2 linked regions of the Saccharothrix violaceirubra genome follow. The protein of the gene in region 2 interacts with the protein of the main gene of each other region in a pairwise test. Links are inferred from orthologs where the notes say so. Each region holds a gene or a part of one and is shown on either strand. Other genes may lie near its edges.

The links.
Region 1: the proteins of nth (region 2) and aceE interact in binary tests that used the Escherichia coli proteins (3 or more experiments, as listed by UniProt). The link is inferred for Saccharothrix violaceirubra from one-to-one orthologs.

What each region holds. Positions count from the first base shown.
Region 1 is NZ_JACHJS010000001.1:5,554,853-5,559,202, forward strand. The notes cover bases 191-3,478. They hold aceE (pyruvate dehydrogenase (acetyl-transferring), homodimeric type), read left to right. Parts: upstream 191-518; coding sequence 519-3,278; downstream 3,279-3,478. Other genes in these bases: F4559_RS25350 (DUF3052 domain-containing protein), read right to left, coding at 191-221; pnuC (nicotinamide riboside transporter PnuC), read right to left, coding at 3,392-3,478. In the rest of the region: more of F4559_RS25350, read right to left, coding at 1-190; more of pnuC, read right to left, coding at 3,479-4,039. UniProt on the Escherichia coli protein: Component of the pyruvate dehydrogenase (PDH) complex, that catalyzes the overall conversion of pyruvate to acetyl-CoA and CO(2).
Region 2 is NZ_JACHJS010000001.1:6,766,426-6,769,994, forward strand. The notes cover bases 744-3,569. They hold nth (endonuclease III), read right to left. Parts: upstream 2,622-3,569; coding sequence 1,866-2,621; downstream 744-1,865. Other genes in these bases: F4559_RS31225 (NUDIX hydrolase), read right to left, coding at 744-1,252; F4559_RS31230 (TlpA disulfide reductase family protein), read right to left, coding at 1,270-1,869; F4559_RS31240 (hypothetical protein), read left to right, coding at 2,789-3,040; F4559_RS31245 (Crp/Fnr family transcriptional regulator), read left to right, coding at 3,243-3,569. Outside these bases: F4559_RS31220 (MarP family serine protease), read right to left, coding at 1-613; more of F4559_RS31225, read right to left, coding at 626-743. UniProt on the Escherichia coli protein: DNA repair enzyme that has both DNA N-glycosylase activity and AP-lyase activity. The DNA N-glycosylase activity releases various damaged pyrimidines from DNA by cleaving the N-glycosidic bond, leaving an AP (apurinic/apyrimidinic) site.

The sequences.
Region 1 (4,350 bases), 1.2 Mb from region 2 along the record:
TCCACCAGGTCGCCGTCCTCGTCCCGCCACCAGAGCAGGACCACGTCCACGACGTCGTCGGCGTCCTCGTCGAGCAGATCGCCACCGATCCGCTCTTCGATCGCCACGCGCAGGTCGTCGTCGACGTCCTCGTCCCAGCCGATCTCCTGGACAACGTTGCCCGGTTCGATCCCGAGCCTGTCGGCGACACCGGCCTTGCCGGCGTCTTCCGCGGCCACCACGGCTTCCACTCCTCCAAGTACAGATGAGCGGCAGCCGGGATACGACTGCCGCGCGTTGTCACTGCCAGTCGCGGCTAGCGAACACTGTCTGCCCCGCCAAGCGCAACCGTAGACGGCAAGACACGCCGCATCGGGTACCCCCGGATGCGCGACGTCATGCCCATGAGGCAGGCTCTACATACCTCCTATTCGCGCGCGCGAGAGGCTCGTCCGGGACTACTCGTCGGTAGTTGGTGCCGACGACGGGTCGGTCGGGTCACGATGGGAGTCGCACAAACCCCGGAACGAGGAGATCCCTTGGCCCCGCAGAACCCCGGCGCCACGCCCGAGCGGGTGCGCGTCATCCGCGACGGACTGGCCGCCCACCTCCCGGACATCGACCCGGAGGAGACCGCGGAGTGGCTGGAGTCGTTCGACGCCGCCCTCGCGGGCGGCGGGCAGCAGCGCGCCCGGTACCTGATGCTGCGCCTGCTCGAACGCGCTCGGGAGAGCCACGTCGGGGTGCCTGCCCTGACCAGCACCGACTACGTGAACACCATCCCCACCGAGCGGGAGCCGTGGTTCCCCGGCGACGAGGAGGTGGAGCGCCGCTACCGCGCGTGGATCAGGTGGAACGCGGCGATGACGGTGCACCGCGCGCAGCGGCCCGGCGTCGGTGTCGGTGGTCACATCTCCACGTACGCGTCGTCGGCGAGCCTCTACGAGGTGGGCTTCAACCACTTCTTCCGGGGCAAGGACCACCCGGGCGGCGGGGACCACGTGTTCATCCAGGGCCACGCCTCCCCCGGCGTGTACGCCCGCGCGTTCCTGGAGGGCAGGCTCTCGGCGCACCAGCTCGACGGGTTCCGCCAGGAGCTGTCGCACGCGGGTCCCGGCGGCGGCCTGCCGTCGTACCCGCACCCGCGGCTGATGCCGGACTTCTGGGAGTTCCCCACGGTGTCCATGGGCCTGGGCCCGATGAACGCGATCTACCAGGCGCGGTTCAACCGCTACCTGCGCGACCGCGGCATCAAGGACACGTCCGACCAGCACGTGTGGGCGTTCCTCGGCGACGGCGAGATGGACGAGCCCGAGTCGCGCGGCCTGCTCCAGCTCGCCGCCAACGAGCAGCTCGACAACCTCACCTTCGTGGTGAACTGCAACCTCCAGCGCCTCGACGGGCCGGTGCGCGGCAACGGCAAGATCATCCAGGAGCTGGAGGCGTTCTTCCGGGGCGCCGGCTGGAACGTCATCAAGGTCATCTGGGGCCGCGAGTGGGACGCCCTGCTGCACGCCGACCGCGACGGCGCGCTGGTGAACCTGATGAACACCACGCCCGACGGCGACTACCAGACGTACAAGGCCAACGACGGCGCATACGTCAAGGAGCACTTCTTCGGCCGTGACCCCCGCACCAAGGAGCTCGTCACGCCGCTGAGCGACGACGAGGTGTGGAACCTCAAACGCGGCGGCCACGACTACCGCAAGGTGTACGCGGCGTACAAGGCGGCCGTGGAGCACGTCGGCCAGCCGACGGTCATCCTCGCCAAGACCATCAAGGGCTATGGCCTGGGCCCGCACTTCGCGGCGCGCAACGCCACGCACCAGATGAAGAAGCTCACCCACGAGGACCTGAAGAACTTCCGGGACAGCCTGCGCATCCCGATCCCGGACTCGGAGCTGGACCCGTACCTGCCGCCGTACTACCACCCCGGCCCGGACGCGCCGGAGATCCGGTACCTGCAGGAACGCCGCCGCCAGCTCGGCGGGTACGTACCCGAGCGCCGGTCGAAGTCCAAGGCGCTGGCGCTGCCCGGCGACAAGGTCTACGAGGTCGTGCGCAAGGGTTCGGGCAAGCAGGGCGTGGCGACCACGATGGCGTTCGTCCGGCTGGTCCGCGACCTGGCCAAGGACGGCGGGATCGGCAACCGGCTCGTGCCGATCATCCCGGACGAGGCGCGCACGTTCGGCATGGACTCGATGTTCCCGGCGCAGAAGATCTACAACCCGAACGGCCAGCTCTACACGTCCGTCGACGCGCAACTCATGTTGGCGTACAAGGAATCCGAGCAGGGCCAGATCCTGCACGAGGGCATCAACGAGGCGGGCTCGACCGCGTCGTTCACGGCCGCGGGCACCTCGTACGCCACGCACGGCGAGCCGATGATCCCGATCTACATCTTCTACTCGATGTTCGGGTTCCAGCGGACCGGCGACGGCCTGTGGGCGGCGGCCGACCAGATGGCACGCGGCTTCGTGCTCGGCGCCACGGCGGGCCGCACGACGCTGACCGGCGAGGGCCTCCAGCACGCGGACGGCCACTCGCTGCTGCTGGCGCACACCAACCCGGCGGTCGTCGCGTACGACCCGGGCTGGGGCTTCGAGATCGCGCACATCGTGCGGGACGGCCTGCGGCGGATGTACGGCGAGGCCGCCGAGAACGTCTTCTACTATCTGACCGTCTACAACGAGCCGTACCAGCAGCCCGCGGAGCCCGCGGACCTGGACGTCGACGGTCTGCTCAAGGGCCTGTACCGCTACCGGACCGCGGCCGAGGGCGGTGTCCGGGCGCGCATCCTGGCTTCGGGCGTGGCGCTGCCGTGGGCGGTCGAGGCCCGACGGCTGCTGGCCGAGGAGTGGGGCGTGCAGGCCGAGATCTGGTCCGCCACGTCGTATTCGGAACTGCGCCGCGAGGCCGTCGGGGTCGACCGGCACAACCTGCTGCACCCTGAGCAGGAGCCGCGCGTGCCGTACGTGACGCGGGTGCTGTCGGAGGACGCGGCCGGTCCGGTCGTGGCGGTGTCGGACTGGATGTCCGCGGTGCCGGACCTGATCCGCCCGTGGGTGCCGACGGACATGACGACGCTGGGCGCGGACGGCTTCGGCTTCTCCGACACCCGCCCGGCCACGCGCCGGCACTTCCTGGTCGACGCGCAGTCGGTCGTGGTGGCGACGCTGGCGGCGTTGGCCAAGCGCGGCGAGGTCGACCGGGCGAAGGTCGTCGAGGCGGCGCGGAAGTACCGGATCGACGACGTGTCGGCGGCGGGTCCGTCGACCACGGACGCGGGTCTGGCGTAAGGCACCGACGCGGAGGGGGCCGTCGTGGATCACCACGACGGCCCCCTCGGCCGTTCCTGCGGGCCTCCCGCCGGACGGACGTCCCGATCACCGGCCCGTCCCCGGAGATCGGCTCAGCGGTCCGCTGAGCCGATGCGCACCGCGTCGTCCGCCCTGGGCACGCGGGCGGCGGCCCGGGTCCAGTTCAGGTACCCGCTGATCACCAGCGCCGCGAACACCACGTACACGGCGGCGCTGAAGTACAGGCCGGACCCGATCTGGAGCGGCACGCCGATCGCGTCGACGACGAGCCACACCACCCAGAACTCGACCAGGCCCAGGCCCTGGAGCGTGAACGCGAGCACCGTGCCGACGAACAGCGCGGCGTCGGGCCACGGGCTCCACGACGCGTCGAAGGCGTCGAGCACCAGCGCGAACACGACCGTGCCGACGACGAACGCGGCGGCGGTGACGAGCCGTTCCCGCGTGGTGCCCTTGCGGACCACGACGCCGAACACCGGGTCACGGCGGCGGGTCCACGCCCACCAGCCGTAGAGCGTGATCGCGGCGATGACGACCTGCCGCGCGGCCGTGCCGCCCAGGTGCGCGGAGACGTAGACCATGAACAGCAACGTCACCGACACGAGCTGGACGGGCCACGTCCACAACGAGCGGCGTTGTGCGAAGAAGACGACGAGCAGGGCGAACACCTGGCCGATGAACTCGGCGTAGGACACCTTCTGGCCGAAAGCCGTGAAGCCCTGGTCCAACAAGACGTGCACCGCGTCCTCCATCCCCGTTCGTCCCGGGGCATGGCACGACGACGGCACGCGCGCCTCTCATCCGGACTTTCACCGTCGGCTCCGGAGTTCCACCGGATCGGCCGCCGTGGTGGCGGTTCGCGGGCTGTACCGCCGGTTCGGATTTCCACCGAGCCCCGGAGCGCATGTCTCCTCGCTCAACACCACCCCACCCCCACCTGTTCCCACCCCCACGCGCGAGTCCTCCACTCCGACACCCCGAAACACGCACTCGGACACCCACCTTCGGGTGACCACCCCGCGAGTCATGCGTTCGGACACCGCGAAATGTG
Region 2 (3,569 bases):
GCACCTTCACCACGCTGGGCCTGAGCTTCTGCACGATCGGGTTGGCGGCGAGGGCCGCGTCGGGCGGGTCGACGTTGCGCAACGGGGTGTCGTCGAACGGGTTCGTGGGCGACGGGAAACCCGACACGTCGAACAGGGCTTCGAGGTCCTGCGACAACGTCCGCGCCGCCTGCGGCATGGCGTCGTCGACCGTGGACAGGATCACCGACTGGTTCAACGACTTCGACAACGACGGCAGGCCCGCCACGGCGGTCAGCGGCAGCGCGATCATCCACGCCACCACGAACACCACGGCACCCTGCACAACCGCGCCCAACGCGTTGTCCGCGCCGCGCAACGGACTCGCGTTCACCCTGGCCTTGATGATCCGCCCGACGTACACGCCCAGCGTCTCGCCCAACGCCACCAGCAGCACCACGATGCCGACCGCGAACACGACCTTGGTCACCACGTTGTCGAACCTCGACACGACCAGCGGCGCGAGCTGCGTGCCCAGGACCAGTCCGACGAGCACGCCGACGAACGCGGGCAGGGCGACGACCATCCCCTGCCGGGCACCGGACACCGCGGCGAAGGCGGCCAGCGCGAGGACGAGCACGTCGACCCAGTTCAAGGACACCTCCGGCTACAGCGCACGCGACGCGGGCTCCAGGTCGCGCACGTCGTCGGGGTCCCACGGGCGTTCCCAGCCGCCCAGGGAGAGCAGTCGGCCGAGCAGCCCGGCGGTGAACCCCCACACCAGCATGCCCGGCGCGGAAAAGGCAGGCCCGACGTAGCCCGACGGGTGGCGCACGCGGAACCGGTTGGCCGGGTCCGCCAGGTGCGCCAGCGGCACGCGGGCCACAGCCGCGGTCTCGTTCGCGTCGACCGCCACGACCGGCGCGGGCCGGTGCCAGTACGCGAGCACGGGCGTGACCACGAACATCGACACGGGCACGAACAGCTCGGGCAGCGTGGCCACGACCGTCACGCCGGCGCGCAGCACACCGGTCTCCTCGAACGCCTCGCGCAACGCCGTGTCGGCCGGACCGTCGTCGGTCGGGTCGACCTTGCCGCCGGGGAAGGCGACCTGGCCGGGGTGCGAACCGAGGGTGTCGGCGCGGCGCAGCAGCAACACGTCGGGTCCGTCCGCGCCTTCACCGAGCAGCATCAGCACGGCGGCCGGGCGCGTGATCACGCCGGCGGGCGGCGGCGAGATGCGGGTGAACGCCCGGTGGTCGAGTCCGTCGACGGCCAGTGCCAGGCCGCGCATCCAGTCGGGGACGTCGGTCACCCCACCACCTCGCGGACCTGCTCGACGGTGTCGAACACCGCGGGCGAGGCGATCTCGGTGATCGAACCGTCGGTGCCGACCAGGTAGCTGACCGGCAGCCGGGCGGGCGTGCCGACCGCGCGGCGCACGCCGTCGGCCTCGTCGAACACCGAGGGCAGGTGCACGCCGAGCTTGGCGAGCAGTTCGAGGCCGTCGGCCTCCTTGCTCTGCACCTGCACGGCCACGACGGACACGGCGCCGGGCTGCTGGGCGTAGGCGTCGAGCACCTTCAGCTCGTCCTGGCACGGGCCGCACCACGTGGCCCAGAAGTTGACCAGCGTGCGGCCGGCGGTGGCGGCGCCGACGTCGACCTGCTCGCCGTCGCCCAGGCAGATCGCGGTGACGCCGCGCAGCACCTCGGGGCCGCCCTCGCCCTTCGGGCACGGGCGCAGCGCGGCCTGGTTGCGCGCCATGATCAGGTCCGGCGGCGGCTTGGCCTGGAAGTCGGACCCGCGGTCGCCGGGCGCGGGCTCCTCGGAGGCGCGCGGCCACAGCGCGATCACGCCGGCGACGACCAGCACGAGCGCGGTCAGCGCCCACCTCGTGCCTTTGCTCACGCGAGCTTCTCCCCCGCGCGGACGCGTTCGGCGAGCGCGATCAGGTGGGGTGCCTCGTCGCCCTTGACCAGCTTCTGGGCCTTGACCGGGTCCTGCTGGCCGACGTCACTGGACGGGCATTGGGGCGCGAGGAAGCAGGCACCGCACGCGGGCGTGCGGGCGTGGCAGACGCGGCGGCCGTGGAAGATCGTCCGGTGCGAGAGCAGGGTCCAGTCCTTGCGCTCGATCAGCTTGCCGATGGCGTGCTCGACCTTGACCGGGTCCTCCTCCTCGGTCCAGCCCCAGCGCCGCACGAGCCGGCCGAAGTGCGTGTCGACCGTGATCCCGGGCACGCCGAACGCGTCGCCGAGCACGACGTTCGCGGTCTTGCGGCCCACGCCCGGCAGCGTGACCAGGTCGTCGAGCTTGCCCGGCACCTCGCCGCCGAACTTCTCGACCAGGGCCGAGCCCAGGCCGATCAGCGAGTTCGCCTTGGCCCGGAAGAAGCCCAGCGTGCGGACGAACTCCTCCAGCTCGGCGCGGTCGGCCGAGGCGTAGTCGGCGGCCTTGCGGTAGCGGCGGAACAGCGCCGGGGTGACCTGGTTGACGCGCACGTCGGTGGTCTGCGCGGACAGCACGACGGCGACGAGGAGTTCCAGCGGTGTGGTGAAGTCGAGTTCGCAGTGCGCGTCGGGATAGCCCTCGGCCAGGACCCGGACCGTGCGGCGTGCCCGGCGGGTCAGTCCGAGCTGCGTCTCGGGGCGTTTCGCCATGCGACCAACCGTACTGCGTGGCAAGGTGCCGCCGGTTGAACGATCGACGGCCGGGTAACCGGCGGCAGGCAACCGGATGCGGTGCGTACGCGTCCACCCTGCGAGTGACACGTTCAGCCACCCCGCAAGCGTGCGGGTTACCCCGATGCGCAAGGATCGGAGCCATCATGACTGCCTGGTTCGTCATCGCCGTTCCGATCGTGATCATGTTCTTCGCGCTCTTCATGGAGCGCGTCGAAGCACGACTGCGCCACGTCGCCGTCCAGGAGGACGAGGTCGAGGAGTTCCTGGAGTCGGCCCGACCCGACGAGGTCAGGGCGCTCTACGGGCACGGCATCGGCCGCGCGCTGGAGCTGTTCCGCCTGCGCCGGCTGGGTGGTCGTGCCCGGAGCCTGCGGCAGCGGCGCCCGCGCCGTTAGCGGGCAAGGACCGTTTTACGAGGCCCGCGGGGTCACACCCCACGGGCCTCTTCGGGCTGTCGGGAGGTCGGTCGACGGCGTGCCGAAAGGCGAACCGCCGATCAGCCCTTAGACTGCACTCAGTGATCGACGGCAGGCGCTGGATCCGCCAGAAGGCGGAACGCGCTCGACCATGCCGTCGCGTCTCGACAGGAGGGACGAGGTGGACGAGACCCTGGCACGGGCTGGCATCTTCCAGGGCGTGGAAGCGGGCGCGGCAGAGGCTCTGGCGCAGACGCTGGAGTCGGTGGAGTTCCCGCGTGGACACGTGATCTTCGCGGAAGGCGAGCCCGGTGACCGGCTCTACATCATCCAGTCCGGCAAGGTGAAGATCGGCCGCAAGTCGCCGGACGGTCGCGAGAACCTGTTGGGGATCTTCGGGCCGTCGGACATGTTCGGCGAGTTGTCGATCTTCGACCCGGGTCCGCGCACGTCCACCGCGACGACGGTCACCGAGGTGCGCGCGGTCAGCATGGACCGCCCCGCGCTG